Regions from separate parts of the Buttiauxella gaviniae genome, predicted to be linked through region 2. Evidence: riboswitches for the same ligand, from Rfam matches in the RefSeq annotation. Region 2 holds a riboswitch; each other region holds the start of a gene.
The links. Region 2 has a riboswitch for thiamine pyrophosphate ahead of thiB (thiamine ABC transporter substrate binding subunit). Riboswitches for the same ligand answer to the same signal wherever they lie in the genome.
Positions count from the first base shown of each region.

Region 1: linked by a shared signal. The riboswitch ahead of thiC (phosphomethylpyrimidine synthase ThiC) and the one ahead of thiB (thiamine ABC transporter substrate binding subunit) in region 2 are both predicted to bind thiamine pyrophosphate.
Region 3: linked by a shared signal. The riboswitch ahead of thiM (hydroxyethylthiazole kinase) and the one ahead of thiB (thiamine ABC transporter substrate binding subunit) in region 2 are both predicted to bind thiamine pyrophosphate.

Region 1 is NZ_JBFMVT010000002.1:2,157,582-2,167,917, forward strand. It holds gene AB1E22_RS10695 (6-phospho-beta-glucosidase) at 1-725, shown strand, start outside; gene AB1E22_RS10700 (GntR family transcriptional regulator) at 729-1,460, opposite strand; gene AB1E22_RS10705 (SIS domain-containing protein) at 1,563-2,708, shown strand; gene thiH (2-iminoacetate synthase ThiH) at 2,872-4,002, opposite strand; gene thiG (thiazole synthase) at 4,002-4,781, opposite strand; gene thiS (sulfur carrier protein ThiS) at 4,783-4,983, opposite strand; gene AB1E22_RS10725 (HesA/MoeB/ThiF family protein) at 4,967-5,722, opposite strand; gene thiE (thiamine phosphate synthase) at 5,715-6,350, opposite strand; gene thiC (phosphomethylpyrimidine synthase ThiC) at 6,350-8,245, opposite strand; TPP riboswitch at 8,339-8,449, opposite strand; gene rsd (sigma D regulator) at 8,501-9,004, opposite strand; gene nudC (NAD(+) diphosphatase) at 9,158-9,931, shown strand; gene hemE (uroporphyrinogen decarboxylase) at 10,095-10,336, shown strand, end outside.
Region 2 is NZ_JBFMVT010000002.1:1,159,433-1,169,768, reverse strand. It holds gene araC (arabinose operon transcriptional regulator AraC) at 1-239, shown strand, start outside; gene AB1E22_RS05980 (DedA family protein) at 327-1,100, shown strand; gene thiQ (thiamine ABC transporter ATP-binding protein ThiQ) at 1,097-1,795, opposite strand; gene thiP (thiamine/thiamine pyrophosphate ABC transporter permease ThiP) at 1,873-3,510, opposite strand; gene thiB (thiamine ABC transporter substrate binding subunit) at 3,486-4,469, opposite strand; TPP riboswitch at 4,506-4,605, opposite strand; gene sgrR (HTH-type transcriptional regulator SgrR) at 4,642-6,300, opposite strand; gene sgrT (glucose uptake inhibitor SgrT) at 6,389-6,550, shown strand; gene AB1E22_RS05950 (sugar efflux transporter) at 6,732-7,910, shown strand; gene hemW (radical SAM family heme chaperone HemW) at 7,994-9,130, opposite strand; gene AB1E22_RS05940 (XTP/dITP diphosphatase) at 9,123-9,716, opposite strand; gene yggU (DUF167 family protein YggU) at 9,734-10,024, opposite strand; gene AB1E22_RS05930 (YggT family protein) at 10,021-10,336, opposite strand, start outside.
Region 3 is NZ_JBFMVT010000002.1:3,485,326-3,495,661, forward strand. It holds gene AB1E22_RS16675 (hypothetical protein) at 1-162, opposite strand, end outside; gene AB1E22_RS16680 (GGDEF domain-containing protein) at 615-2,012, opposite strand; gene AB1E22_RS16685 (sensor domain-containing phosphodiesterase) at 2,167-4,350, opposite strand; gene AB1E22_RS16690 (transporter substrate-binding domain-containing protein) at 4,751-5,671, opposite strand; TPP riboswitch at 6,038-6,134, shown strand; gene thiM (hydroxyethylthiazole kinase) at 6,171-6,959, shown strand; gene thiD (bifunctional hydroxymethylpyrimidine kinase/phosphomethylpyrimidine kinase) at 6,956-7,765, shown strand; gene AB1E22_RS16705 (GntR family transcriptional regulator) at 7,891-8,637, shown strand; gene AB1E22_RS16710 (PfkB family carbohydrate kinase) at 8,611-9,591, opposite strand; gene AB1E22_RS16715 (ADP-ribosylglycohydrolase family protein) at 9,578-10,336, opposite strand, start outside.

The DNA of each region.
Region 1 (10,336 bases), 1.0 Mb from region 2:
TTGGATTGAACCACTTCCTTTACGGCACCCATGTTTACATGGACGGCAAAGATGTGATGCCGGATGTGCTGCGCAATCTCAAATATGACAGCGTTCATAAGCCGAAAAATATCCCTGATATTCCCTGGCTGCAGGAACAAATCCAGCATCTTGGCGTAATCCCTTGCCCGTACCATCAGTATTACTATGCCACCAGCGATGTTCTGGAAAAACAGCTCCATGAATTTGAAGAGCATGGAACGCGCGGGGAAGTGGTGCAAGCCGTAGAGCACGAGTTATTTGAGCTCTACAGAAATCCGCAACTGCATGAAAAACCCAAACAGCTTGAGCAGCGAGGTGGGGCGTATTACTCCGAAGCAGCGTGCGAGCTCATCAGCGCTATTTATAACGATAAAAATCTCCTGATGACGGTGAACGTACGCAACAACGGGGCGATTCGTTCGTTACCAGATAACGTCGCTATTGAGACGACCTGCGTTATTGGCCGCTATGGTGCGATTCCACTGAATAATGATCCGTTGCCGGCCACGGTTTCAGGTCTGGTCTCATTGATGAAATCGTGGGAAGAGATGGCAGTAGAAGCCGCTGTTACGGGCGACTACGGTGCAGCTTTGCAGGCTTTGACGCTAAATCCGCTTGTGCCGTCAGGAAAAGTGGCAAAAGTGGTGCTTGATGAATTACTTGAGGCGCACCGCGAATACCTCCCGCAATTCTTTAATAAATAAGGTTTAAGGAATAAGGATTTTCCGGCTGCGCATTCTGAAGAGGTCGCCACGGTTGTAGCTCCACGAATAGTTAAACACCGTGCCGTCCTCAAGCCAGGTGCTTTCTTTGATGTGCAGCATCGGTGAATTGACAGGGATGTCGAGTAGAGCAGCCATAACGTCATCAAACAAGCTCGCACCAACGACCGAATCCGTGCCGCCAATCTTTTGTTGGCATTTATCTTCGATGAAGGCGTAGAGCGAATGGTTTTGCAGCACGTTGTCGTCAATGGCATCGACAATCGCTAACGGAATGTAGCTGTCTTCGACCAGCACCGGTGTGCCGTCGAACAGGCGAACACGGCGAATGGCGTGAACGGGTTCGTTGGCCGAAACGCTGAACTGGTTTGCCAGATAGTCACCGGCAGGTTGTTGAACATGGTAAATCAGGCGGCTGGTAATAGTGACTTTGCCGCTCAGCTCCTGAGTGACGCCCAGAGCACTGCTTTCTCCGTCAGGGTTGAGCAGATAAACCGGTGGCGCAAAGGCCCGGTTTACATAGGTGCCTTTACCGACCACTTTTTTAACCAGCCCTTCCTGCTCCATTTGAGCAATGGCTTTTTGTACCGTAGCACGCGTGACCTGGTAAGTTTCGGCCAGCTCGCGCTCAGAAGGGATCAGGGAGCCAACCGGGTATTTTTTGTTCTGAATATCGCGCTTGAGCGTATCGCGAATAAGGATGTAGACCGGTTTCATGGTTCCCCCGATAGGGTTGTTAATGAATAAAGAGCGCGAGTGTCGGCATGCTAAAGCACTTTTCCGACGCGGCGCAAGCGTCATAACAGGTGGAAAATAAACATGTTAAATCATAATGAAGCGTACTGGCAGCAAAAGGGAGCCTGTTTAACCGTCGAGGCAATTGTTGCTCAGCCTCGTTTATGGCAGGAAGGGTTAGCGCTGGTGAAAGCACGCCAGGCCGGCCTTGAAACTTTCTGGCGTAAAAGCAATGCCGATACGCGCATCCTTATCACCGGAGCCGGATCTTCGTTGCTGGCTGCGCAGGCGAGCGTTAACTGGCTACGGAGTGTTGTGCCCAATCCAATCGATGTTATTCCTGCAACCGATTTAGTTCTCGCTCCTGGTACACTGCATGAAAACACTGTTCTGGTTTCTGTCAGCAGCTCGGGCAACACGCCAGAAACCGTTAAAGTTGTGGAGCAGGCGCTTACCATATACCCACAAATGCGCCACCTTGCAGTGACGAATAACGCCGATAGCCGTCTTGCTCAACTTGCTCAGCAGCACCCCGAAGGGCTGTTTATTCCGGTGCCTGAAGGCACCTCTAACGGCAGTTTTGCTGCAACCTCAGAGTTTACGGTTCCTCTTTGGTATCTGATGTTATTGGTGGCTCCGGCTGGTTTATCGGAAGCAGAAAAAGTACTCCCTGTTTTGCAGCGAGGCATTCACCATTTCCTGACTACTTATGCCGCGGACATTGAACAATGGGCGAAAGAATCACGTAACAATGTGGTTGCCGTCGGTTCTTTATCGCTGAAAGCCGTGGCCTGTGAAACCAGCCTCAAACTTCTTGAAATGGGGAATGGGAAGTTGATGACTGCCTGGCATTCGATGCTGGAGTTTCGCCACGGCCCTAAGCTGATTATCAACCGTGACGCGACCGTAATCGGCTATCTTGCTGCGCGCCCTGACATTCAGCGCTATGACCTCGACATGATGACTGAGCTTACGCAGGAGCGCAGCGCTGCGGCACAGATTATCGCTATAGGCCATGATATGTTGCCCGCGGGAACGATAGCCGGGGATAAGTATTTTCATTTTGCCTCTCCTGAACTGGCTGATTATCACGAATCCTGGGCTTCGCTAATCTACGTTGTGTTCGCCCAACTCGCCGGGCTTTATTGCGCCATTGAATTAGGTGTGACGCCTGATACGCCTTCCCGTGACGGTAAAGTTGCGAAGGTCGCAAAAGTCACCGTTTATTAATGTGAAGGCGGGGCGGCAATGGGAAGGGTAAGTTGCCGCCCCGGTCGGGTTCGGAATCCGACAACGGCGACAATATTTGACGGCTCACACCACAGCAACAGTGAATAAATGATTCTTCGGCACCGCTCGGAGACTTCTTTCTATAGCCTGCAAACTTACAAAACTATTGCGCGGCTCTTCCCAAAAAACTGTCCCAGTCTTTCCAGACCGGCTGCAGGCCGGATTGCGCTAACGCGGCGGCGACCTCCGCAGGTGTGCGTCCATCGTGCGGCGCAAACTGCTCAAGCTCCGGGTGATTATCGGCATAACCGCCCGGTTGGGTTTTCGAAAATGCGCTGACGTTGTTAATGGCAAGCGGGATCATATGATCCCGGAACCATGGCGATTCGCGGGTAGAAAGTGAAAGCTCTACGTCAGGTGCGAGCAAACGAAATGCGCAGATCGCCTGTACCAGTTGGCTTTCCGTCATCACTGATGCGGGTTCGACACCACCCGTGCAGGGGCGTAAACGCGGAAATGAAATCGAATAGCGGCTTTGCCAGTAGTTTTGTTGCAGCCACAGCAGATGCTCCGCCACCATAAAGCAGTCGGTGCGCCAGCTATCCGACAGACCAATCAGCGCGCCCAGGCCAATTTTATCTATGCCCGCGCGGCCCAGTCTGTCCGGTGTTTCCAGCCGCCAGAAAAAATCCTGCTTGTTACCGCGCAAATGATGCTGCGCGTAAACTGCCTGATGATAAGTTTCCTGATAGACCATTACGCCGTCTAACCCAAGCGTTTTGAGTTCAGCGTATTCGTGTTCATCCAGCGGCTGGACTTCCATTTGCAGCGAGCTAAATCGACGACGAATCGCCGGAAGATGCTGACGGAAATAATCCATGCCGACGTTGGTTTGATGCTCACCCGTCACTAGCAGCAAATGCTCAAATCCCAGCTTGCGAATCGCCTCGCATTCTCGCTCAATTTCCTGCTCATCCAGCGTCTTACGTTTGAGCTTGTTGCTCATAGAAAAGCCGCAGTAGGTGCAGTCGTTGGCGCAAAGATTGGAGAGATAAAGCGGAACGTAAAAACTCACCGTGTTACCAAAGCGCTGACGAGTTAACTGTTGGGCCTGTTGTGCGAGCGGTTCAAGGTACTGACTAGCCGCCGGAGACAACAGCGCCATAAGATTATCGCGGGTAATCTTGCGGGCGCTTAACGCACGTTCTACATCTGCAGCGGTTTTGCTGTTAATCCGAAGCGTGATGTCGTCCCAGTCCAGTTCACGCCAGCGGTCGGTGAAGGTCTGTGCCATCACGCTCCCTCCTGGCTGAATTGCAGGAATTGAGTTAATGGGCTGGAAGCCTGAGCTTGCTGGTGGCGCGGCCCCAAACCTGACTGAGCCGCTATCGCGCCCGCTTCAACTGCCAGACGGAAAGCCATAGCCATTTGCACTGGATCGTGCGCAACGGCTATCGCGGTATTCACCAGCACAGCAGAAGCGCCCATTTCCAGTGCTTCGGCGGCATGGCTTGGTGCACCGATTCCTGCATCAACCACCACCGGCACTCGAGCCTGGTCGATGATAATTTCCAGCAGGGCTTTCGTTTGTAAACCCTGGTTAGAACCGATTGGCGCCCCGAGCGGCATAACCGCCGCACACCCTGCTTCTTCCAGTCGTTTGCACAAAACCGGATCGGCGCCGCAATATGGCAGAACAACAAAACCCAGTTTTACGAGTTTCTCCGCAGCTTTTAGTGTTTCAATGGGGTCGGGCAGCAGATAACGAGCATCCGGGTGAATTTCCAGTTTCAGCCAGTTTGTGCCGAGCGCTTCGCGAGCGAGTTGTGCCGCAAAAATGGCTTCTTCCGCGGTTTTCGCCCCCGACGTATTCGGCAGTAATTGCACGCCAGCCTCAAGCAAAGGCATAAGAATCGCATCGTTATGATTACGTAAGTCGACGCGTTTCATCGCCATGGTCACTAATTGCGATCCTGATGCACGAATGGCTTCGACCATCATTTGCGGTGAGGCGAATTTTCCTGTGCCGGTGAACAAGCGTGACGAGAATGTTTTATCAGCAATCTTTAGCATGTTATCCCCCAGCTATGGCCTGAAAAAGCAAGATCTGGTCGCCATCATTCAGCAAGTGAGCATCCCACTGCTCGCGTGGAACAATAGTTTGGTTGATGGCCAATGCGACGCCTGGCTTCAATAAACGCAGTTGTTCCAGCAGATTTCCCAGCGTCAGGTTATCCGGGCACTGTATTGGTTCGTCGTTAAACTGAATGTGCATTTTGCCCTCCGCATATCGGGCATCCTGCCGCTTTCTGCATAGTGAGAGTGCGCCAGCTATGTTGCCGGGCGTCGAACAGGTGCAAAGACCCGGCTGCCGGAACCATACCGGTAAGCAATTTTATCGCTTCGAGCGCCTGCAATGTTCCCATTACCCCAACGACCGGGCCAATAACGCCCGCTGTGCGGCAATTGCGTTCAGGTTCGTGTTCATCAGGCCAAATGCAGCGGTAGCAGCCGTTATCCCACGGCGGCGTTAGCACCATCAACTGACCGCCAAATCCGACGGCGCTGGCAGAAATCAGGGGTTTTTTGTATGTCACACAAGCGGCGTTAATCCCCTGGCGTGTTGCCATGTTATCGCTACAATCCAGCACCAGATCGACGCTTTTAACTGCATTTAAAAGCCGCGCGCCTTCGAGGCGCTCACCAATAACCTGAAGTTTTATCTCTGGATTTAGCTGCCGGAGATGGCGCTGGGCGACCAGCGATTTCGGCTGGTCGAGATCCTCAGAGGTGAAAAGAATCTGGCGCTGCAAATTGCTGATATGCACGTTGTCATCGTCAGCAAGAATCAGCGTGCCGACTCCTGCCGCCGCGAGATACAACGCTGCGGGTGAACCCAGCCCGCCGAGTCCGACGATTAAAACCGTGCTGGCGAGCAGATTTTGTTGCCCTTCGATGGCAATGTCTTCCAGTAACAACTGGCGGCTGTAGCGCATGAAATCTGTATCATTCATCTCCAGCTCCCACTAATTCCAGCAGTTGTCCAGTGGCGGCTCGCCAGTCTGCAGCCTGAGTGATTGCGCTAACAACTGCCACACTGCCAACGCCAGTGGCGAGAACCGCAGGAACACGTTCCAGACTAATTCCGCCAATCGCCACGGTAGGATAATCACCGAGGGTTTTGATATGTGCAGCCAATTGGGCGAGCCCCTGTGGGGCAGAGGCCATCTGTTTGGTATTGGTTGGGAAAACATGCCCCAGAGCGATGTACGAGGGATGCGCCACCAGGGCGCGATCCATTTCCATATTATCGTGAGTGGAAAGCCCAAGCCGCAGACCTGCATCGCGAATAGCGTCCAGATTTGCCACATCCATATCTTCCTGGCCCAGATGTACGCCATAGGCGTGATGCTTTATCGCCAGACGCCAGTAATCGTTAATGAATAAACGTGCGTTGTAGCGCTCACCCAGTTTGATGGCCGCGATAATATCGGCTTCTACGTCGCCTTCGGCTTTGTCTTTGATACGCAGTTGAATGGTGCGCACGCCTGCGTCCAGCAAGCGGGCGATCCACTCGACGTTATTAACCACCGGATACAATCCCAGGCGTTTTGGAACATTAGGAAAAGCTGATTCGCTCATCACGCTTCCTCCTGACGCAGGTAAATTTCACCGCCTTTTGCCCGGAATGTTTGCGACATATCTTCCATGCCGATCTCAATCGCCTGTTTTGCTGCGAAATCACGGACTTCCTGGGAAATTTTCATCGAGCAGAATTTTGGCCCGCACATTGAGCAGAAGTGGGCGACTTTTCCAGACTCTTGCGGGAGCGTTTCGTCGTGAAAGGCGCGGGCGGTGAAGGGATCGAGCGCGAGGTTAAACTGATCTTCCCAGCGGAATTCGAAGCGTGCTTTCGACATGGCGTTGTCGCGGATTTGCGCGCCCGGATGACCTTTTGCCAAATCTGCGGCGTGCGCCGCAATTTTGTAGGTAATCAGTCCCTGTTTTACATCTTCTTTATTGGGCAGGCCGAGGTGCTCTTTTGGTGTAACGTAACAGAGCATCGCGCAGCCAAACCAGCCGATCATGGCGGCCCCAATACCGGAAGTGAAATGGTCGTAACCTGGCGCAATGTCCGTGGTCAGCGGGCCGAGCGTGTAGAACGGCGCTTCATGGCAATGTTCCAGCTCTTCGGTCATGTTGCGGCGAATCATCTGCATTGGCACGTGACCCGGGCCTTCAATCATCACCTGGACGTCATATTCCCAGGCGATTTTTGTTAGCTCACCCAGCGTATGCAACTCGGAGAATTGTGCTTCGTCGTTGGCGTCCTGAATGGAACCAGGGCGCAGGCCGTCGCCCAACGAGAGCGAAACATCGTAAGCCGCGCAGATTTCACAAATTTCGCGGAAGTGTTCATACAGGAAGTTTTCCTGATGATGCGACAGGCACCATTTCGCCATAATCGAACCGCCGCGTGAAACAATGCCCGTGAGGCGTTTGGCGGTCATTGGGACATAACGCAGTAGCACACCGGCGTGAATGGTGAAGTAGTCCACGCCTTGCTCGGCTTGTTCCAGCAGCGTGTCGCGGAACATTTCCCACGTCAGGTCTTCGGCGATGCCGTTGACTTTTTCCAGCGCCTGATAAATGGGCACGGTTCCGATAGGCACCGGGCTGTTACGTAAAATCCACTCGCGGGTTTCGTGAATATAACGGCCCGTGGAGAGATCCATCACCGTGTCTGCACCCCAGCGGGTCGACCAGACCAGTTTTTCCACCTCTTCTTCAATCGATGAGGTCACCGCCGAGTTACCAATATTGGCGTTCACTTTTACCAGGAAATTACGCCCGATTATCATTGGCTCAGATTCGGGATGGTTAATGTTAGCAGGGATAATCGCGCGGCCCGCGGCGACTTCATCGCGCACGAATTCAGGTGTGATATTTTCCGGCAGGCGTGCGCCAAAACCCTGGCCAGGATGCTGGTGGTGTAATACTTCATCACGGATCCGCTCGCGCCCCATGTTTTCGCGTATCGCGATAAACTCCATTTCCGGCGTTACAATCCCTTTGCGAGCGTAGTGCAGTTGAGTGACAGTTTTCCCGGCTTTGGCGCGTTTCGGTATGAGTTGTGTTTCAAAACGCAATTCATCCAGGCCATCATCCGCCAGCCGCTCTTTGGTGTAGGCAGAGCTGCGATCGGTAAGTGTTTCGCAGTCATTTCGTTCGGCAATCCAGTTCGCCCGCAGCGGCGAAAGCCCGCGCAGAACGTCGATGTTAATCGCGGGATCGCCGTACGGCCCGGAGGTGTCATAAACCGGAATAGCGTCATTAGGGGTGAACTGCGGATTTTCTTTGCTGCCGCCGGTTGCGGTTGGGCTCAATTGAATCTCGCGCATCGGTACGCGGATATCTTCCCGTAAACCGGTGAGATAAATACGTTGCGAGTTGGGGAAAGCGGTTCCTTCCAGCGTATTGATAAAATGCTGAGCGGCAGCACGCTGTTTGCGGCGGTTAGGTTTTTTTTCAGTCATAGACATAGCTCATTCCAGTGATTATCAGGAGTGGCTTGTCAGAACAACGGAGGAGTAATGGATGTGGGACGCCCGCGCACGGGTGATCCCAAAAGCAGAATTACTCTTGTTCCCTTCGCAGGTATTAACCTGATCAGGTTCCGCGGATCCCGAATTAACGGTCTCAGCCGGTGCTTAACGCACTCGGCACTCCGACAAGAAGAAACCCATATTGCTACGGGTCGATATGTAAACTACTCGTTAACAGTGCAGAACTCAAGCCGGGCGTGCAAGAGTGTCGGTGTCATTTGCACTGTCATCTAAACCGTGGTCGTACGCTAGCTGAATGAGTTTATCTTCCAGCGAGAACCGAGATTCCAGTGCTTCGCCGATGCCGGACAACGCATTCTGAAATTCAATGTAATTATCATGATCGATTGCGCTTTCGAGATGCGAATCGTAGAAATCCATGATTTGCTGGGTATTGGCTTCCAACTGTGGGTAAAGATGCGTTGCCGCTAAAAGCGGGCTGCTACCTTCCATTTCGCTAATAATGCGTTCATAAATGTTGAAGTGGCCTGACGACAGATAATCCACCAGATTGTGGCAAAAATTATCCAGAGCTTTTTCATCGAGCGCAGTATGGGATTCCTTGTTAGGCTTCATCCCAACCATATTGTAATAAGCCACCAATAAATGTTTGCGGGCATGTAGCCATTGGTCGACTAACTCATTACTACCACCAACGCGCTCAGTCAGATTTTCTAACTGGTTAAGCATGATTGACTCCGTGAGTTATATACTCGTCATACTTCGATTTGCAGAATGTGGCTGCTATTCGAATTGTCGCGAGCAGAAGATGTAACGCAAACGTACCCAAAATTGTTACGGCTATTTGTTTATACCAGTGAACTCGGGGATGTGCACCAGGTTATGGAACGTGTAATTCAAAAGTTAGATCAGGGCTGGTTTATCGTCAGTCATGAACAAAAATTGTGGTTGCCAAAAGGCGAGCTACCTCACGGAGTTGCACAAGATTTCCAGCTAGAAGGCGCCATTGGGTTGCCTATTGGCGAGTGGGAAAATGAACCCGTGTGGCTGGTGCAGCAAAATCGCCGGGCTGATATGGGCTCGGTACGCCAGATCATCGATCAGGATGCTGGGCTGTTTCAACTTGCGGGGCGTGGCGTGCAATTAGCTGAGTTTTATCGCTCACACAAATTTTGCGGCTACTGCGGGCATGAAATGCACGTCAGCAAAACCGAATGGGCGATGCTGTGTAGCCATTGTCGTGAGCGCTATTACCCGCAAATTTCACCGTGCATCATTGTGGCGATTCGTCGTGACGATCATATTCTGCTTGCCCAGCATACGCGCCATCGCAATGGGGTTTATACCGTGCTGGCAGGGTTTGTCGAAGTCGGCGAAACCCTGGAACAGGCTGTAGCGCGTGAAGTGATGGAAGAAAGCAGTATCCGCGTGAAAAATTTACGCTATGTCACTTCGCAACCGTGGCCGTTCCCACAATCTCTGATGACCGCGTTTATGGCGGAATATCACAGCGGTGAGATTAAAATCGACCCGAAAGAGTTACTGGATGCGGGCTGGTATCGGTACGATCAATTACCGCTATTGCCTCCACCAGGCACGGTGGCGCGTCGCCTGATTGAAGACACCGTTGCTCTGTGTCGGGCAGAGTATGAATGACGTGGTAAACTGGCGGGATACACTCGTCATATTTCGAGTTGCAGGGGTGTTGGCCGCACTCACTCACCCCAGTCACTTACTAAAGTAAGCTCCTGGGGATTCGTGAGCTTGCCGCCTACCTGCAACTCGAACTATTTAGAGTTCCAGCCAAAGGAAATTCAAAATGACTGAACTGAAGAACGATCGTTACCTGCGGGCGCTACAACGCCAGCCTGTAGATACCACGCCAGTATGGATGATGAGGCAGGCAGGTCGTTACTTGCCAGAATACAAAGCAACGCGTGCGCAGGCGGGGGATTTTATGTCCCTGTGCAAAAATGCGGAGTTAGCTTGCGAAGTGACTCTGCAACCGTTGCGTCGCTACCCGTTGGATGCGGCGATCCTCTTCTCTGATATTCTCACTGT
Region 2 (10,336 bases):
ACGTCTGTTTGTCACCCTCACGCCTCTCGCATCTGTTCCGTCAGCAGCTTGGCGTCAGCGTTTTAAGCTGGCGTGAGGATCAACGTATTCTCCAGGCAAAACTGCTGTTAAGCACCACTCGCATGCCTATTGCCAGCGTCGGACGCAATGTCGGCTTTGAAGATCAGCTCTACTTTTCCCGGGTATTTAAGAAATGTACCGGGGCCAGTCCAAGCGAGTTTCGTGCGGGATGTGAATGAATCCTATAATTGATTCATACAAATGATGACTTGACGGGTTAGTACTCACTCAGGAGAATCGCCCACTCGTTTCTCGACGGATGCTTTATGGAAGCTTTGCTGGAACACTTTATTACTCAGTCGGTGGCGTATTCACTTATCGCGGTGATGCTGGTGGCTTTTCTGGAATCACTGGCGCTGGTTGGGCTCATCCTTCCTGGCACCGTGATGATGGCAGGGCTAGGCGCGCTGATCGGTGGCGGCCAGGTTGGTTTTTATCATGCCTGGGCTGCGGGGATTGTCGGCTGCCTGCTCGGTGACTGGCTTTCATTTTGGTTGGGGGGCCGTTTTAAAGGGCCTTTGCATCGCTGGTCGTTCATGAAAAAGAACAAAGCGCTGCTGGATAAAACTGAACACGCACTGCATCAGCACAGCATGTTTACTATTCTGGTTGGCCGCTTTGTTGGCCCGACGCGCCCGCTGGTGCCGATGGTGGCGGGGATGTTAGACCTGCCGGTTTCGAAATTTATCATCCCGAATATTATTGGTTGTCTCTTCTGGCCGCCGATCTATTTTCTGCCTGGGATTCTGGCCGGAGCGGCGATTGATATCCCTGCGGATATGCAAAGCAGCAGCTTTAAGTGGCTGCTCCTGCTGGTGGCTTTGGTTATCTGGCTCGCGGCTTGGTTGTGCTGGCGTTGGTGGCGTAGCGGTAAATCGAGTGGTGACCGTTTAACACACTATCTGCCTCGCGCCCGTTTGCATTGGCTGGCGCCAACTATGGCGGCAGTGGCGGTAGGCAGTTTCGTCGCGATTCAAATGCACCCGTTAATGCCGATTTATCGCACTATTCTTTGGAAAGTGCTCACCGGCCACGCTTAACGGCCAATTCCCAACAGCGCCGAGGCGCTGGCTTCTCCGCTCAATAACGTTGCCGTATCGCCATCCCAGGCGATGCGGCCATCCACCACCACCAGGCTTCTTTGCGCTATCCGCGCGGCGTCTTCAATACTGTGTGAAACCATCAGCAGCGTCAGTTGCTGCTCGCGACAAAGATCATCCAGCAATTGAAGCATTTCCTGACGTAACGCCGGGTCCAGCGCTGAGAACGGTTCATCCAGCAGCAAAATGGGTTGCTCGCGCACCAGGCAGCGGGCGAGGGCGACGCGCTGACGCTGGCCGCCGGAAAGCTGTGAGGGCAGTCGGTCAAGCAAATCGCTTATCGCCATTTGGCGGGCAATTGTCGTCAGGCGCTCAAGCTGCGCGGCATTGAGTTTAAGGCCGGGATTTAGCCCCAGGCCAATGTTCTGGCGCACCGTCAAATGCGTGAAAAGGTTATTCTCCTGGAACAGCATCGACACCGGTCGCTGGGCCGGAGCGGTACGCGTGTGGTCATCGCCGTGCAGCAGAATCTGCCCGCTGGCGGGAGTAAGAAAACCGGCGATCAAACTGAGCAGCGTACTTTTCCCCGCCCCACTTGGCCCCAGCACCGCAACGCGTTCTCCGGCATTAATCTTCACAGAAAAGCGCATCGGCAAATGGTGATAGAGCCAGGTTATATCAGTCAGAGTTAGCATTCCCTTCTCCTTCAAGTTGCAGGTGCGTTGGCTGCCTTCTTTCATCCAGGTCACATAGTTTTCTATGCTTCCAGGCTTCATTCACTTGCCGCCTTCCCGCAACCCGAATGATTTTGGGAATGGCGTCCCGGAAGTTTTTCAATCAATGTGAATAAAGCAAAGCACAGTATCAGCAGGATTAGCGCCGTCACGGCGCCGTCCTGGCTGCGATATGAACCAATTTGTTGATAGAGATAGAACGGCAGGGTGCGGAAATCGTCGTTGCCAAATAGCGCAACCACGCCGAAATCACCAATCGACAGCACGCAGGCAAACGCCAGCGCCTGTGCCAGCGGGCGTTTTAACGCGCGCAATTCAATGTAACGCAGGCGGTTTAGCCCGTTGATATTCAGGGACTGGCACAGTTTGTTATAGCGTTCCGCGACATCCAGCATCGGGTTTTCCAGCACTTTCAACGCATAGGGGATCGCCATCAAAGCATTGGTGAAAATCACAATGCCGTCTGCTGATTGCGGTAGCCCGACGGTGTTATTGAGCAACAGGAAAAATCCCGTCGCGAGCACAATGCCGGGCATCGCCAGAATTAACATTCCGCTGAGTTCCAACGCCTGGCCCGCGAAAGCCCGGTTGCGCAGACGTAACTCTCGCGAACTCCACAGCAGCATCATGGTGATCGCTATGCAGATTAATCCCGCCCCGACGGCGATTCTTAACGAGGTAAACAGTGCCTGCCAGAGAATCGGCTGCGAAAGCACCGAACTAAAACCGCTATTCATCCCGTCGATAATGACGGCCAGCAACGGAGGCAGTAGCAGTAGCAGGGCGAGCGTAATTAACACCCCATCGCAAAGCTTACGGCGCAGGTTATCTTGCGGATCGCGCCAGCCTTGCATCTGGCTGATGCCTGGGGCAATCGCTTTGCTGAGCCGCTGGCTCATCAGCACCAGGCCCAAACAGCAAATCATTTGTACTAATGCGAGCAGTGCCGCACGGGCAGGATCGTAGTCGTAACTCAGCGCCTGGAAGATTGCCAGCTCGATAGTGGTGGCCTGCGGCCCGCCGCCCAGCGAAAGCACTGTGGCAAAACTTGCGAAACAGAGCATGAAAATCAGCGCAGCAGCCGGCAATATCTGGCGGCGCAGCCAGGGCCACTCCACGAAACGAAAGAAATTCCAGCCCTGCATCCCAAGCTGGGCGGCGACCTGGCGTTGTTCGCTGGGGATATTTTCTAACGCCTGAAGCAAAAGCCGTGTCGCCATTGGCATATTGAAAAAGACGTGCGCCAGTAAAATGCCTTTTAAGCCGTACGGCGAAAACGCCCACTCGATTCCCAGCCGGTCACAAAGGGAGGCCAGCCAGCCTTCACGCCCGTAGACCGTCAGAATACCGAACACCGCCACCAGCACCGGCAGAACCAACGTCATAGCGCAAAGACGCAGGAGCGCAACACGTCCGGGGAACCGGCGGCGATACAGCGCTCGCGCCAAAAAAATTGCCGGAAACACGGACAATGCCGCAGAGAGAAACGCCTGCCAGAAAGAGAAACGCAGCACGTGCCACAAATAGCTATCCTGCAAAAGCGCGCGGATATCGGTTTGCGGCGCGTTAAACCACAGCGCCATAAAAGCCGCGAGGGCTACAGCCACCACCAGCGTGGCGGCACATAGCCCTGGGATCAGCCAGCCTGCAATTAGCGGCTGACGGCGCGTTGCCATTCGTTAATCCAGTTGGCGCGTTGTTTAGAAACGTCTTGCGCGCTGTATTCCAGCGTCGTTTGCGGTTTTACCAGGCCGTTAAAGCCTTCCGGCAATTTCACATCGGTCACCGGATACATCCAGTTGCCGGTTGGGATAGTGTTCTGGAAGCCAGGGGACGCGATAAATTTCATGAACTTTTCGGCAAGCTCAGGCTGTTTGCTGGAAGCCAGGCGGCCTGCCACTTCGACCTGCAAATAATGGCCTTCGCTGAAATTCGCCGCCGCGTAGTTATCTTTCTTCTCTTCGATAATGTGGTAGGCCGGGGACGTGGTGTAGCTCATTACCAGATCGCCTTCGCCTTTCAGGAACAGGCCGTAGGCTTCAGACCAGCCTTTGGTGACGGTGACGGTTTTCTTCGCCAGTTTTTGCCAGGCTTCAGGCGCTTTGTCGCCATACACTTTTTGCATCCACAACAGCAGACCAAGCCCTGGCGTACTGGTGCGCGGATCCTGATAAATCACCTTCCATTTTTGGTCACTTTCGACCAGCTCTTTCAGGCTCTTCGGCGGATTTTGCAGTTTGTTTTTATCGTAAACAAACGCGAAGTAGCCGTAATCGAACGGCACGAAGGTGTTGTTATTCCAGCCGCCAGGGATTTTCAGTGCGCTTGTATCCACATTGCTCGGGGCAAACAGTTTGGTTTGCGCCGCCGCTTCCAGCAGATTGTTATCCAGACCAAGAATCACGTCCGCCTTACTGTTTTTGCCTTCCATGCGCAGGCGGTTCAGCAGGGAAACACCATCTTCCAGTGCGACAAATTTCAGCTCGCAATTGCAGTCCGCTTCGAAAGCTTTTTTCACCGCAGGGCCAGGGCCCCAGTCGGCGGCAAAGGAGTCGTAGGTGTAAACAGTCAGCAGGGGTTTTGCGAAAACAGGGGCGGCGATGAGCGCCAGTAACGGCAGGAATTTTTTGAACACTTTGCACCTCTTAGGATTAGGGGTGGCAAAGGACTTTGAGAATTGAGCCTCAAATCCCTTCGCCGGCGTTATCCGGATCAGGTTCGACGGGTATTATCTCAGCCAGACTTTTGTCTTAGCACCCCGTTGAGAACGCGTGCATTGTAATGACTTTGTGAATGTTGCGAAAGCTCTACGGTTCCGGTGGCGCAAACCACGCGGATTTAAAGTCGAACCACCCCAAGGTATTCATCCTCACACCGCGCATACTGCGTTGCCCTTCGATACGCAGCCAGTGGTGAATGAGGGGCAAAATATCATTATTTTCAACGCGCTGCTGGCACCACTCCGGGAGAGAAAGTTCGCCGTTATGCCATTTACGGGTATCCGTTTCCCAATCCATCGAGATACATTTTTGAATCAGCGGCACTTCATAAAGATGTGAATAAAGGGAAAATTCCAGCGGCAAGGTAAAGTTTGCGCTATTTAGCCAGATATCGCTTTCCGCATCGCCCTGATGCCACTCTTCATAACTCACTTCCTCGACGATAAGTTTAACGCCTTGCCGCGCCAGCAACGCTTCCATCACTTTACTGATCACGCGGTGCTCGACGTGATCGCGATAAAACGTCAGCGTGACGGATTCCAGCCCGGCGGGTTTCTCAAGAACCGGCTGCGGGCGCGTATGGTGCCAGCGTGGGAGCAAACCATAGGCCGGGAACCAGTACTGCTGATTTTGTTCGCCTGCGCTATACAGCAGATGAATGGGGGCCAGAATGTGGCTCAGCCAGCGGCGCACCTCTTTATTGCTGCCGCATTGAGAGCGGCTATCAAACAAAATGTAGTAACAGCCTTCTTCAAGACGGCTCTCAACCGCTTTCTCGCTATCAGGCATCCCGGATAATTGCACTGCGCAACTGACTTCCTCGCCGATCTCCGGTAACACCCAGAAATTCACCTCGTCAATTAATGCGCGATAGCCAAAGTAATCATCGTAAGCCTGAATTTTTAGCTGATTGGTGTTATTGCGCACCACGGAATACGGGCCAGAACCGACCGGCTGGCGGGCAAAATTGTTTAACGTTTGCCATTCACGGGGCAGGATCATTGCGTTCACGCTGCCCAACAACCACGGCAACCAGTTATCCGGTTGCGAAAGCGTGATATCTAACGTCCACGCGGTTGGCGAGGTAATTTGCGTAATGTGTGAGTAGAGCGGCAGGGCATTAATACGTTGCAGCGATGTCACGACATCCAGCATGTCCAGTTCGCGGCCATGGTGAAAATGAATGCCGGGGCGCAAATAAAAGCGCCAGTGTAAGGGGGAAATTTGCTGCCAGTGGTGCGCAATATCCGCTTCCAGTTCCCCATTTTCCTCATTTATTCGGATCAATCCGCTGAAAATTTGCCGGGCAATATGGGTTTCTGAACGGCGTAACGCCGAGCCAGGCAACAGATTGAGCAGGGGGCGATAGTAGAGAACGCGCAGAATATGCCGCCCCTGGCGGAAGCTACGCCCAAGATGGGAGATCAACATCTGACGAACTGCGGCTTTATCGCCCACTATCTGTACGAGCTGATCGATCCTGTCCTGCTCGAGAAGATCTTCTGCCCGCTGCTGCTGGAGTGCAAGGCCGGTATAAAGGAATTCAAGCTGTGAGCGCTTGCCGCGGCCGGCTTCCGCTTTCCAACTGAGCCAACCTTTTTCCTGCATCGCGCTGAGTAAAGTCCGCATATGGCGCCGGGAACAATTCAGCAGCGAGGCTAAATCATTTAACGTCGTTTCCTGCGGCTTGCCTTCAAAGCATTGCCATAAGCGTATGAACTGTTGTTGCAGACGACCTGAAGACATAAAAGAGGAACTCCCGCCAGAAACTCATCAATTTAACTTTCCTCATATTACGTCAATAATCATCAACGTTGAAAGTGAGGAGGTGCATATGAAACGGTCGCCAGTGGTTAAGTTTTATCAACAGTATTTTGCCGCAACACAAAGTGTTTCTGCTGGATGGCTGGCTCGCCTGACAGCATCGCAACGTCTGAGGATGCTCGAAGACTTAATGCAGTGGGAGATGACAACCCCCGCGACTGTGAAGCACTAACTCACCTATACATGTGTGACTGAGTATTGGTGAATTCACCAGGCCAGCAGATTATTACTGCTGGCTTTTTTATACCCGTCATTCTTCAAGCTGCAGGGGTGTTGGCTGTAACTTGAATAAGTTAGGGTATAGTTGAGAGCTTGCAATTTAATCACCCGCTCAAGCAAAAGGATCTTTCCGCATGGCCTGGTTTTTGACACAAGGACGACGCCTTAATCCGGTGTACGCTGCATTCATGGTAGTGGCTTTTATGATGGGGATTGCGGGCGCGTTGCAGGCTCCCACTCTTAGCCTTTTTTTAACGCGTGAAGTGCAAGTGCGGCCATTTTGGGTCGGGTTGTTTTACACCGTTAATGCTATCGCCGGTATTTTAGTCAGCCTGATGCTGGCGAAGCGTTCCGACAGCCGGGGTGACAGGCGCAAACTGATTATGGTTTGCTGCGTAATGGCCGTGGCAAACTGCGTGCTCTTTGCTTTTAACCGCCACTACCTGACGTTAATCACTATTGGCGTGATGTTCGCCTCTATTGCTAACACCGCGATGCCGCAAATTTTTGCCCTGGCTCGGGAGTATGCGGATAACTCGGCGCGCGAAGTGGTGATGTTCAGCTCAATCATGCGTGCGCAGCTTTCGCTTGCCTGGGTTATTGGCCCGCCGCTGTCGTTTATGCTGGCGCTAAATTACGGTTTTACCACCATGTTTCTTATCGCTGCGGGGATTTTTGTTATCTCGCTGGCGCTTATCTTTTTCGCCCTCCCTTCGGTTAAGAGAATTGAGCAGCCTGCAGATGTGGCGCTCACGCAGGTCAGCGGCTGGCAAGATAAAAACGTACGCATGCTATTTATCGCCTCCATGCTGATGTGGACCTGCAACACCATGTACATCATCGATATGCCGCTGTGGATCAGTACCGATTTAGGGCTGCCGGAATCGTTAGCCGGGCTTCTGATGGGAACGGCGGCGGGCCTTGAGATCCCAGCGATGATCCTTGCAGGTTACTACGTGAAGCGTTTTGGGAAACGCCGTATGATGGTGATTGCGGTGGCGGCGGGCGTGCTGTTCTATGTGGGGCTGATTCTGTTCCACAGCCACACGGCGCTGATATTACTCCAGCTCTTTAACGCGGTATTTATCGGGATTGTCGCCGGTATCGGCATGCTGTGGTTCCAGGATTTAATGCCGGGCAGACCGGGTTCTGCGACCACGTTATTTACCAATAGCATTTCGACGGGCGTGATTCTGGCGGGGGTTCTTCAGGGCGCCCTGGCGGAAAGTTTTGGCCACTATTCGGTATATTGGCTGATTGCCGGGCTTGCGGTGCTGGCGCTGATTTTGACTAGTAGAGTGAAGAATATTTAAGTTTTTGTAATTAAAAATAATTTCGGGTGGACTGGGTTGTGTAGGGCGGGTAAGCGCAGCGCCACCCGCCATTTACAACAGAATTACTCAGCCAAAAACAGCTCCAGCAATGAGTTGAGGAACAGCTTACCGTGCTCGGTGATCTGCCAGTATTCCGGCGTCTCAACCAGATAATTTTTGGTAATAGCCTCATCCAGTTGCGCACGAATTGCTGACTCATCCAGCCCGGTATAAAGACTAAATTCATTCCGCGGCGCGGCTTCCAGCAGGCGGAAACGGTTCATAAAGAATTCAAACGGTTTGTCTGCCTGTTCCACATCGTGCTGGCGATCGAGATATTTCCCTTCCATATAACCGCGCGGATGGCGTGTTTTAGCGGTGCGCAAAATACGCCCGTCCGGGAATGTCACTTTGCCGTGCGCCCCGCAGCCAATCCCCAGATAGTCACCAAAACGCCAGTAGTTCAGATTATGCTGACACTGATAGCCCGGTTTGGCGTAGGCCGAGGTTTCGTATTGCTGATAGCCTGCGGCCGTAAGCAATTTGTCGCCTTGCTCGAAAATATCCCACAGCGCATCGTCGTCCGGCAATTTTGGCGGGCGTGAGCCAAATAGCGTATTTGGCTCAATGGTTAGCTGATACCAGGAAAGATGCGGGGGATTGAGTTCAATTGCCTGGCGCAAATCGTCCAGCGCCTCTTCAAGGGATTGATCCGGCAGGCCGTGCATTAAATCCAGGTTAAAGCTGCGTAAGCCTAACCCGCTCGCCAGGTTCGCCGCGCGTTTTGCCTCGCCAGAGTCATGAATACGCCCCAGACGTTTGAGTTTAGGCTCGCTGAAACTCTGCACGCCGATGGAGATTCGGTTCACACCCGCGCGCTGGTAGCCAACAAAACGGTCTGCTTCTACCGTGCCAGGGTTGGCTTCCATGGTAATTTCTGCATCTGCTGCCAACGGCAGACGGGCACGCACGCCGTCGAGCAGGGTTTGCATCGCCTCGCTGGAAAGCAGGCTCGGCGTTCCGCCACCAATAAAAATAGTCTTTATTTCACGTGCTTGCGCCATTGGCGCGTCGTTATCCAGATCGCGCAGCAGATGGGCGACATACTCGTCGTGCGGCACGTCGCCTTTAAGTGCATGAGAATTGAAGTCACAGTAGGGGCACTTCTGCACGCACCACGGGATGTGAATATAGAGACTCAGTGGCGGCAAATTAGCCATTTTTCATTGCTTCCAGTAACAGTTTTAGCGCTTGTCCACGATGGGAAATCGCGCGTTTTTCGTCTCGAGTCAGTTCTGCGGCAGTTTTGCCTTCGCTCGGGACAAAGAAAATCGGGTCGTAGCCAAAGCCGCCGGCCCCCGCTGATTCGCGAGTAATCTGGCCTTCCCAACTGCCGTGACACACGAGCGGCGTTGGGTCTTCAGCATGACGCATATACACCAGCACACAGTGGAAACGCGCTTTGCGCTGCTCGTCAGGCACATCTTTCAGCGCCACCAGCAGCTTTTCCAGGTTCTGTTGATCAGAGGCATCAAGGCCCGCGTAACGCGCGGAGTAGATCCCCGGCGCACCGCCCAGCACGTCTACAGCTAAACCAGAATCATCGGCAATCGCCGGTAAACCGGTCACCTGTGCAGCGTGGCGGGCTTTCAGAATCGCGTTCTCAATAAACGTCAGGCCGGTTTCTTCAACTGATTCCACGCCGAGTTCTGTCTGTGCCACTACATCCAGGCCAAAATCGCCGAGTAAATCAGCGAGTTCGCGCACCTTTCCGGCATTGCCGGTCGCGAGGACAACTTTTTGCATAGTGAATTCCTGTGAAATTATTCGAGCAATGCCGCGACTTCCGTCGGGATGTGTTGCGGGTCGATAATCTTAATTTGCTTATGACGGCCCAGTTCGCCTTTCTCAACCAACACCTGGCTTTTGGCGACGCGAAACTGTTTAGCCAGATATTTTACCAGGTGGGCGTTGGCTTTGCCGTCAATCGGTGGGGCGGTGATGGCGACTTTTAGCTCGTCGCCATGCAGCCCGATAATGCTGTCGCGGCTGGCTTTCGGCTGAATATACAGCCGTAAAACCAGCCCGTCGGCGCTAAGACTTACTGCACTCACAGCAAATACCACAGCCCCGGGAACAGATCCATGCCAAGGTAATTCAATGCATAGAGGATCAAAATCACCACCATTGCAGAGAAATCGATGCCGCCCATAGCAGGAATAATACGGCGAATCGGTGCCATCATTGGCTCGGTCATTTGCATCAGAACATATTCGATTGGGCTGCGGCCCTGGCTAATCCAGCTCATCAGCGAACGGATAATAATCACCCAGAACACTAGCGTACCGGCAGATTTCAGCAGTGATAACAAACCAACCAGCAGATTCATTGGGTCAAGCGACAGGGCGCCCACCTGAATCAGCAGC
Region 3 (10,336 bases), 2.3 Mb from region 2:
ATCCAGTGGCTCATGTAGCTGCTTTGCCAGAATTTTCTGTTGCAAAGACTCAAGGCGGTCGAAGACAATCGGCACCGTTGCGCTAAGTGCGTCGGCTGCATCACCATTGCTGATGCGGCGATATCTTCTTTTACGTGCGGCAATATGCAAATGCTTACTCACCCGTTAGACAAATAAAAGAAGGGCTCGCTTTTACCAGGTTTTGAATCAAATTTGAATCAGTTGAGACATTCATATTTTCACTGAAAGTATCATTGAATACGGGAAATAGAAGTCCTGCAAAATCAAACTTAACACGAAGGTTAATATTCACAGTCTCGGCTTAGCCAGGAAGGAGGTATACTGACAGGGAATAACGATAGTGGGTATGAGTAATGACTTAATAAGGCATAAGCCAATTCTTAATAAATTTTTTTATTTCGGAAGGCTACTTATAAAAAACAGGTTGGTGCGAATTTGAATATAAAGACTAATTGTTTATACGCGTTTTGAAAATCACAGTGTGCTATCCCGGAGGGAAATATCAAAAAGCCTTTTTCCAGTAGTAAAAAAGAAAGGCGCTGATAAACAACGCCCCGGACATCAAAAAGATAATCACTCCCTCTGAGGGGGGGTCAGGTTACCGAAGGCGTAAAGTCTGGCATCGGGCTGACATTTTCGACTTGAAGGTATTCCCGGCATTGATTTCGGCCATTATTTTTTGCCTGGTAGAGCACCTGATCGGCATATTTAAACAACGTCTCGTATTTTTGCCCAGCAACTTTTTTCACAATACCTGCGCTGATTGTCAGCGGAAAAGGTTCATTATCAATAATGAGTGGCGTTCGGGCGATTTCCTTGACAATTAACTCGGCTAACTCTCGATTATATTTATCTGAAGCCGTTGAAAGTAGCAGGGCAAACTCCTCCCCACCCACGCGGGCAAAAAGTTGATTGTCAGGAATGATTTTTTCGACCCGTCGACAAAATTCGATCAGAACTTTGTCACCTTTCTGATGGCCCCATTCATCATTGATTCTTTTAAAGAAATCAATATCCATTAAAACCAGTGTACAAAAATGGTTATCTTTAAGGGATGAAATAGCGGCTTCAGCAGCTTTGGTAAAGGCGCGACGATTGAGAATTCCGGTCAAATCATCATGATCTGCGAGTTTGGACAACTTAGAAAAAAGTTTATCTCTCTCGGAAATCGCCACCGCAATGGTGAGCGCGCAAAGAGCCAATACGGTTACGATGGTTCTTACAACGGATAAGTAGATGTTTTCTGTAAAGGGCAGGTGCCTGTGTGACGCATGAATGATCCATATAAAGAAGAACGCGCCATTCAGACTGATGCCAAATGTAGTCAGAAATAAATTACCCGAGAGCGCGAGCCAGATTAAGGTCGGGATAATTAATATGGCGGCCATCAAAAAATAGACTTCACTTTTAATAAAAATGAAGGCGAAGAGTAATAGAGCAGAAGGCAAAAAATGTCGCAACGTACTTAAAAAATGGTCGTCTGACGATCTCGACGTTTTAGGGAACGTTAAAATGACAGGTAAAAAGACAATAAAATTAAGGGATTCGTTAAGATACCAAAAAACCGCGGTAGGCAAAAAAGGCTTACCAAAAATGGCTGATAACCCACCGGCTCCTAATAAAGCGCTTCCAATTAATGCAGGTTGGCAAAGTAAAAGCCACTGCGGAACACTGTATAATGTGCATAACCATTCATTCTCTTCAGACCGCGAGGCGAAACGATTTAAGCAATTATAGGCAAGCCAAATGGTGATGATATTCACCGATGTCATAATAACAATCTGATGGGCGTCTGTGCCCGCTAAATAATCGGGTATCAGCATTCCCAGGGTACAAACTAAAAAATGACGCCAGTTCACGTGCTGATAAAAGCGCAATAACAAACCAATTGAGATAGCGTTTGTCAGCCAGACAAGGGAAAATGGCCCATTAACTCTCTCTAATATACCGACAATTGTCGTCAGTATAGTGATGATAAGTAACGTTATCATTGGATAACGTTTATAAGAGGTCTGTGGAAGAGACAGTATCATAATAAGTCATTTTCTAATGGAACTATTAATGTTGTACAGTTATTAGTGAATGCAAATTTATTTACATTCAGGAATGACTGCACCCACAACTCTTGTCACGAAAAGAGAGTCATCATTTCCGTAGCAACTCAACAGGAACAGGTTTTCCCGTATGATAACCCTGGAGCCAGTCTACATTCATTGATATTAACATCTGTTTTATCTCTTCGCTTTCAACAAATTCGGCGACAACTTCCAGCTTTTTAAATTGCGCAGCTTCACAAAATGATTTAACAATAAAGTGGTCGAATTTTTCATTAACAACATTTCGAATGAAAGAGCCGTCAATTTTAAGTATATCAGCCTCTAAATTTTTCAGGCGTGAATAACTGGATGCGCCGGTTCCGAAGTCATCAATCGCAATCTTACAACCGAGATTGCGAAGCTCTCGCAGAACTTTAGAGGCATTAATATTATCAATAATATCTGATTCAATAATTTCAAAGATAATGCGCTCTGGGCTGATGCCATAATTTTTAAACAAAAAGTACAATCTCTTCTGAAAGTCAGTTTTGATCAGCGACTGCGGCGTCAGATTTATTGAAAAGCGGCTGTTATCCTGCGAGGGATCGAGCGATTGCATGAAACGAAATGCCTGCTCAATGACCGTCATATCAACTTCCGCCAGCAGCCCTGCTTCTTCGGCAAGCGGCAAGAAAGTATTCGGGAAGAAGATTTTATTATTTGAAGCTTTTATTCGAATGAGAATTTCATGGTATTGATCGTCACCTTTCGCGGATACGATAGGTTGAGCCACCAGCATGAAGGATTTCTCATCCAATGCTTTCTGCAAAAAATGGCGCACTTCACCTGGGCCCGCAGCATCATTATCTTGCTGCTGCATATTCAAAACCTGTGGTTTCCCCTGCTGAAGAGAGACAAAAGTGCTGGCGTAAAGCTGACCGACAATATATGACAAATTACTGATGCAATTTTCGTAAACCATATAGGCGATCCCAAAATTCAGGCCTAATTCCATTTCTTCCCATGAAAAACGGAACGAGGACATCGCTTTGTAATAAGGATCTATCAGTGTTTCATCGACCTGATTCAGACGTAATAAAATCCCATACCCTGGGCTGTAATAGATACTTTCATTCTCTTTCAGCAGGGGGGCTATGTAACCGGCAACCGCTTTAACAAACTCAAAACGAAAGGTAATGCCGTGGGTTTGTGTCAGAGAGTTTAATTCCGGGCACTGGATGCTGCACAATCCAGCGCGGGGGTTAAGAATAATATCGTCTTTCAAGGCGCGTAGATTGGGTAAACCGGTGTGAGGTTCAGACAAAGAGACTCTTTTAAGATGCCCGATGTACCTTACAATTCTGGTGGCTAATACACCCACAATAACAATGGTCAATGAGAAGATAAATATCATTGAAGAGATAAGGGCCAGGTGGTTTGTATAATGCTCAAAATGAAATGCGTTAGTCACTGAGATATAATTATCAATATAATTTCCCAGTAGGATGAGCATGAAAACCCATATCGGGTTAATTAAAGCATGACCGAGGCATATCGAACCCCACAGCATAATAGGTAAGAGCCATATTATGGTGTAGTCCGTAAATATCAAAATGTCTTTATTGGTGGACGCCAGGCAATAAATAATCCCGGCTAACAGCGCTATCCACGAAATTTGATAGATTGCGCGCGGGCCATAAACTATCAGGTCTTTAACCTGCCGCAAAAAGTTGAAAAACCAGGCCGGCTTGTAGAAGGCTCTCAGAATGAGGTAACAGAATGGCGTGCCGGTCAGGCATGAGGTGAGCATCCACTGAATATTCAGCAGGGTAGTGATGCTGAAAATATTGGCATCAGACGCAGTGATGAAATGAAATTTCAGCAGTAACCATTGGTGGAACAGGATGAAAAGGAAAGTATTAAAGCAGATAAGCCAGCAAATTCGTTGCAAACTCAGTTGGCTGCGGCCAAAGCTGACCGCCCCGTATTTACCCGTTGCACAAAAATAGAGTTTGCTGCTCACCAGGGCTGCGACGAGTTGAGCCGCAATACCCAGAAATTCATTCAGCGGGTGCGAATAAAAACTACAAACCGCAAACAAAGCAAGGGTAGGAAGGGCGCGCAGATTGTATAAGATTAGCAGGGCCGAAATCACCGGCAGCGTCAGGTCATACAGTCTGAGAGGGGTACCCGCAATATCAATACTGTTGCTAAGACGGCTTGCTAAGGCATACAAAATAAAAAATGATCCACAAAGAACAATGTGTTTTTTTAGACCATCAGAAAATCCCATTTTCCCCAGCGGAAATAGCCAAAACTGGCTTATAAAGGACTGTTGCCCTGAATTATGATTTTTTTTACTCGGTTTAAATGCTGAAATCTCTCGAGTAGCTGATTTTGAAAGCAAGCCCCTAAACTTCATTAAACTTTCTCATAATAACATTTTAACTTTTTATTCATTTTTTTTTGCAAGCATCAAGCGTTACAGGCGTATTAATTGGCGTGAAGTATATTGAGAATATCAGGGGTTCATTAAACACATTTTCAACTAAAGAGTAATCGCTGATTTCATCTTGAATTTATCTGCGAGTCAAATGGATTGCGCCATCTTGTTAAAATCATATGTTGTACTCATGCTGCAAATGTTAGTTGTTGTGGTGGAATGTTCTTATGGCTGTCTATTTAATTACAAACTAATTACTTGAGGCATTTATCTCATTACAATTGTCACTTTGCGAGAGGATATGATCCATCTCTTTCGAGAACGGTGTCTGCAAGTTCAGCTTTAAATAAGGCAGAGGGGTATTAAACCAGGTGTTATGAAGTTTGGCGAAGTCAGGCGAGCGCCGAATTTTACACAGGCTTTGATTGACCAGCGTCTTAAATTCATTGTCATCATGAGGGAGCAGGATGACAAAAAACTGCGGTTTCCCAACCCCTTTTTCGCTGACGGAAAATGATTTTTCATCGTTTCTTGCTTCGATGATCTCTTTTAGGGAAATGTCATTAATAAAGGCCGCAGATGCCGTCCCGTCTTGCATCAAATCAAAGGCCTTTTCCATGGTCGGCGTTGAAATGACTAGCATATTCAAACCCAACTCACGGTTTGCCTGATTCAGCGCAATGGAATCGACAGACCCGGCCGTGACCGTCACGGTATGTCCCGCTAATTGTTCAATGCGGGCGATCTTTTTATCTTTAAGCGTGGCAAATCTTGTGTAGGAGTAAGTATAGGGAGTGGAGTAATCAGCAATGCTCTTCCATTCAACGACATTCGCATTAACTGAGCAGATCATATCCACTTTTTGTTCACGTAGCAGCGCATCCCTCTCAGGCAGGTATTTATTATCAATGTAATTAACTTTTAAATCAGGGATGCTCAGGCGTTTACTCATGTCATTAATAATGACATTACATAAGTCGATAACATAACCAACAACTTTTCCGTTGGCTGTTTTATATGAAAAAGGTGGGGCGTCACGATAAGCGATATTTATTTGATGTGTCTTCGTGATGTTATCTATGGTTTTTGATTTTTGCGCTGTTGCCAGGGAGCTAAACAAACAACAAACAAAAAGAACACATGTCGTTAACGGGTTAAATATTTTTGTCATTCTGTTTTATCCATGCGTTATTTTGTTTTATATAGTTATGAAACTTGTTGAGTTTATGTGTTTTTAACGGCATTTAACAAAAGTAAATATTTTTAGCTAGTTATACACGTAAAGCTGACGGGTGCCAATTTATTATATCGGCTGAGGCTTTGTTTATGGCTATATAATATTCAGGAGGTGTTATTAGCTTCTGTTGGAAAGTAATTAAAAATGTTGTGATTATGTTTTTACTAATTGGTCAAAATAATAATCCTTTAAATATATCACCCCGGCAGATTAGGCGTTTAAACAGCAGTCAGCCATGAGAGGTTTACAGAACGCAAAGGGGGCTTTATTCTGGACGGCGATTAATCATCTTTATGATTTCTCGATGACTCGGGGTGCCCTTCTTTGTGAAGGCTGAGAAATACCCGTACCACCTGATCTGGATAATGCCAGCGTAGGGAAGTCAGATGCCTGCCAGGTCATCCCTTCTTCACGCCGGGCAGGAGCTTTTACGATGCAACCTGACCTGCTACCCGGCCATCGCGCCGCGACGGTTTTACACGATTTACGACACGCTTCCCCTCTGGTTCACTGCATGACCAACGATGTGGTGCAGACTTTTACCGCCAACGTTTTGCTTGCCATAGGTGCTGCACCTGCAATGGTGATCGAGCCCGAAGAGGCCGCGCAATTTGCCGCAGTTGCCGGTGCGCTTCTTATCAATATCGGTACGCTTACCGCCGAACGCAGCGATGCAATGCTGGTCGCCATTCACGCCGCAAATGAATCCTCCACACCCTGGGTGCTTGATCCGGTTGCCGTTGGCGGGCTGACATTTCGCACCCGCTTTGCCCTCGACGTGCTGACTCTCAAACCCGCTGCCATTCGCGGTAATGCCTCAGAAATCTTAGCTCTGGCGGGGGAACAATCCGGTGGTCGTGGCGTGGACAGTACAGACGATGCCTTTTCAGCATTACCCGCGGCACAAAGGCTCGCTCAGTATACCGGGGCGATTGTCGCCATCACGGGTGAGCGAGATTATGTGACCGATGGCAAAAACACATGGCATGTTGCAGGCGGCGGGGAATTGATGACGCGAGTCGTCGGCACAGGGTGTGCGCTTTCTGCAGTTGTGGCCGCCTGCTGCGCGTTGCCCGGCTCGCGTTTGGATAATGTGGCTGCGGCCTGCCAGTTTATGAAGCGTGCGGGGGAGCAGGCGATTACCGTAAGCCACGGGCCCGGCAGTTTTACCCCGGCGTTTTTGGATGCGCTCTACGCGCTTAATGCGGAGGCGCTGGCATGAAAGGTTTAAAACGCATTAACGCGCTGACCATCGCAGGAACTGACCCGAGCGGCGGCGCGGGTATTCAGGCGGATCTGAAAACTTTCTCAGCGCTAGGCGCGTACGGTACCAGCGTGATTACCGCCCTGGTCGCGCAGAACACGCGCGGCGTACAGTCGGTTTATCGTATCGAACCTGAGTTTGTTGCCGCTCAGCTTGATTCGGTGCTAAGCGATGTGCGTATCGATACCATCAAAATCGGCATGCTGGCGGAAACGGATATTGTGGAAGCGGTGGCTGAAAGGCTGGCGTTTTATCAGGCGCAAAACGTGGTGCTTGATACCGTGATGCTGGCAAAAAGCGGCGACCCGCTGCTGGCGCCTTCCGCCGTTGAAAGTTTGCGTCGTCGATTGTTGCCGCAGGTCGCGTTGATTACGCCAAATCTGCCCGAAGCCGCAGCCTTGCTGGCTACCTCGCACGCAAAAAACGAGCGTGAAATGAAAGAGCAGGGCGATGCACTGCTAGGGTTGGGCTGCAAAGCGGTGCTAATGAAAGGCGGGCATCTTGATGATAACGAAAGCCCGGACTGGCTATTCACCCGTAACGGGGCACAGCGTTTTACCGCTCCGCGCGTGCAAACCCGCCATACCCACGGCACAGGCTGTACATTGTCGGCGGCGTTAGCGGCTCTTCGCCCGCGTTATAGCGATTGGTCACAAACCATTGAGGTAGCGAAAGCATGGCTATCAAAAGCGTTGGAGCAGGCGGACTCACTGGAAGTCGGGCATGGGATCGGGCCGGTGCATCATTTTCACGCGTGGTGGTGAGTTAATGTCGGATGGCGCTTGCGCTTATCCGACCTACGATATCCTCATGGTTTTGACGCGGGAATACCATTGCAAGACCATTGGGTTATACTGCTTTTCACCTAATCTTCCTGAGCTTACATGACATGGAACTGGTTCACACTCAGCTAATAGAGCAGCTCACCCGGCGTTTTTCGCAGGCGGATAACATGCCGCTGTATCTGAAATTTGCGGAAACGGTAAAGTCGGCGGTACGCAGCGGTATTTTGCCCCAGGGTAATATTTTGCCCGGCGAGCGCGATCTCAGCCAGTTGACCGGCGTTTCGCGCATCACGGTGCGCAAAGCCATGCAAACGCTGGAAGATGAAGGGGTGGTGACGCGTTCCCGTGGCTATGGCACGCAGATCAACCACACGTTTGAATATTCGCTGAAAGAAGCGCGTGGCTTTTCCCAACAGGTGGTATTGCGGGGGAAAAAGCCGGATACGTTATGGGTGAATAAGCGCGTGGTGAAATGCTCCCCGGAAGTGGCAGAGCAGTTGGGTGTGAAGGAAGATAGCGACGTTTTCTTGCTCAAGCGCATTCGCTATGTGGACGAAGATGCGGTTTCGGTGGAAGAGTCCTACGTGCCTGCGGATCTTATCGCCGATGCTGACGACATCGGCGTTTCGCTGTATGACTACTTCCGCAGCCAGAATATTATCCCGCAGCGTACCCGCAGCCGCGTCAGTGCCAGAATGCCGGACAGCGAATTTCAGTCGCACATTAAACTGGAAACGCCGGTGCCGGTTCTGGTTATCAAACAGGTGGCGTTTGACCCGCAAAATCGACCTATCGAATACAGCATCAGTTACTGCCGCAGCGATTTATACGTCTTTATTTGCGAAGAGTAGCGCCTCAGTCAGTTGCTCAATGAGCGGCGCACAATCGCCGCCGCGATGGCTGACCACGTAAGACGCAACCGCATTGCCGAGACAAACCGCATCACCCAGGCTCCAGCCAGCGGCGAGTCCCGCCAGTGTGCCACCGGCATGGCTGTCTCCGGCCCCAATCGTATCGACCACCTGCGCCGGGAACGGCGCTGCCAGCGCGATGTCTTCCGCTGAGGCAAACCACGCACCTTGCTTGTCGAGGCGCACAATCAGTGGCGAAGCGTAGCGCTCAAGCCACGCCCGGCAAATGCCTTCGATATCATCCCCAGCCACGTTCAACCCCTCTGCGGCAATGGCGGCTTCCTGGCGATTGAGCGACACCAGCGGTTTGCAGGCCATAATTCTTGCCAACAACGGCGCGGGAATATCGGCGATGCGCGGGCCGAAATCGATAAACGCCGTCACCTCTTTCAGCGATTCCAGCCAGCTCACCAGTAATTCTGCGCATGGGCCTGCGAGCTGATAACCGGAAAGCGAAAGCAGAGTACCTGGCGCAAGCTGTAACTGATCCAGCCACGTCTGGTTCCACTGATGTTCGACGCCGCGAAACGACATAAACGTTCTTTCACCGTCAGGCTCAACCAGCGCCAGGCACCAGCCGTTATCCCCGCTATTGGTGTGAATTTCGCTGCGGATGCCCTGTTTTTCAAGACTGGCGCGGATGATGTCGGCCCACGTTCCCTGGCCAATCGGCAGCGCATTTTTTGCCGCAATGCCGAGCCGGGAAAGGGTGAGCGCAATATTCAGGGCGCAGCCGCCGATGTTTACGCTTTGCTGTTGCAGTTCGATATCACACCCGCGCCACGGCAGGGCGTAGGCGTCGGCAATCACATCAATCACCGCCGAACCCAGGACGCAAACCGGGCGTTTTGCTGCGAGTGTCGGGAGCCGGGCGTGAAGATCACTGGCTTTCATTGCGTGCCTCCCGCTGTTTACGATAGGCCGTAAAGATGCGGCTGTAGCGGGTAAAGTCGAACTGATTAACCTCATCAAGCTGCTGTTTTAGCGATGCATCGATACTTCCCACGCCGTGGATCGCGCCGCAAATCGCCGTCGCCATCGCGCCAATGGTATCGGTATCGCCGCCCAAATTTGCGCACAATATCGCACAGCGATTGGGGTTGGTTTGCGCCAGCTCCACCATCGCAATCGCCGCCGCAACGGACTCAATGGTGCTGGTGCCGGTGCCAATCAACTGATAAATCTGCTCCATGCCGGACTCGGTGCCGCGCGCGGTTCGGGCAACGTTTAACGCCAGTTCGATACGTGCGCCGAGTGAGGCATTAAAGGTCGTGACGCGTTTTTCCTGGGCATGGCGCGCAACTGACGGCAGCTCGTCACAAATACTCTCCCAGCTTACCCCTTCTATGGCCTTCGAAATCGCCCAGGCGATAACCACCGCACCCGCAATCGCGAGATCGGATTTATGCGTCGGGCTTGATGCGAGCGCCACTTCATCCACAAACGCATCAAGATTATGCGTCGGCAGCAGGCAACCGAGCGGGGAGGCACGCATCGCCGCGCCGTTGGTGACGCCGTTGTTTTCAAGCTCGCTCACCGGCGTGCCCTGTTTAATCGCCTTGAGGGCAATTTTGGATGTCGGGCCGAGCACGTTTTTGTTAAACGCATCGAACCCTTCTGCCCAATGCAAAATATGGCG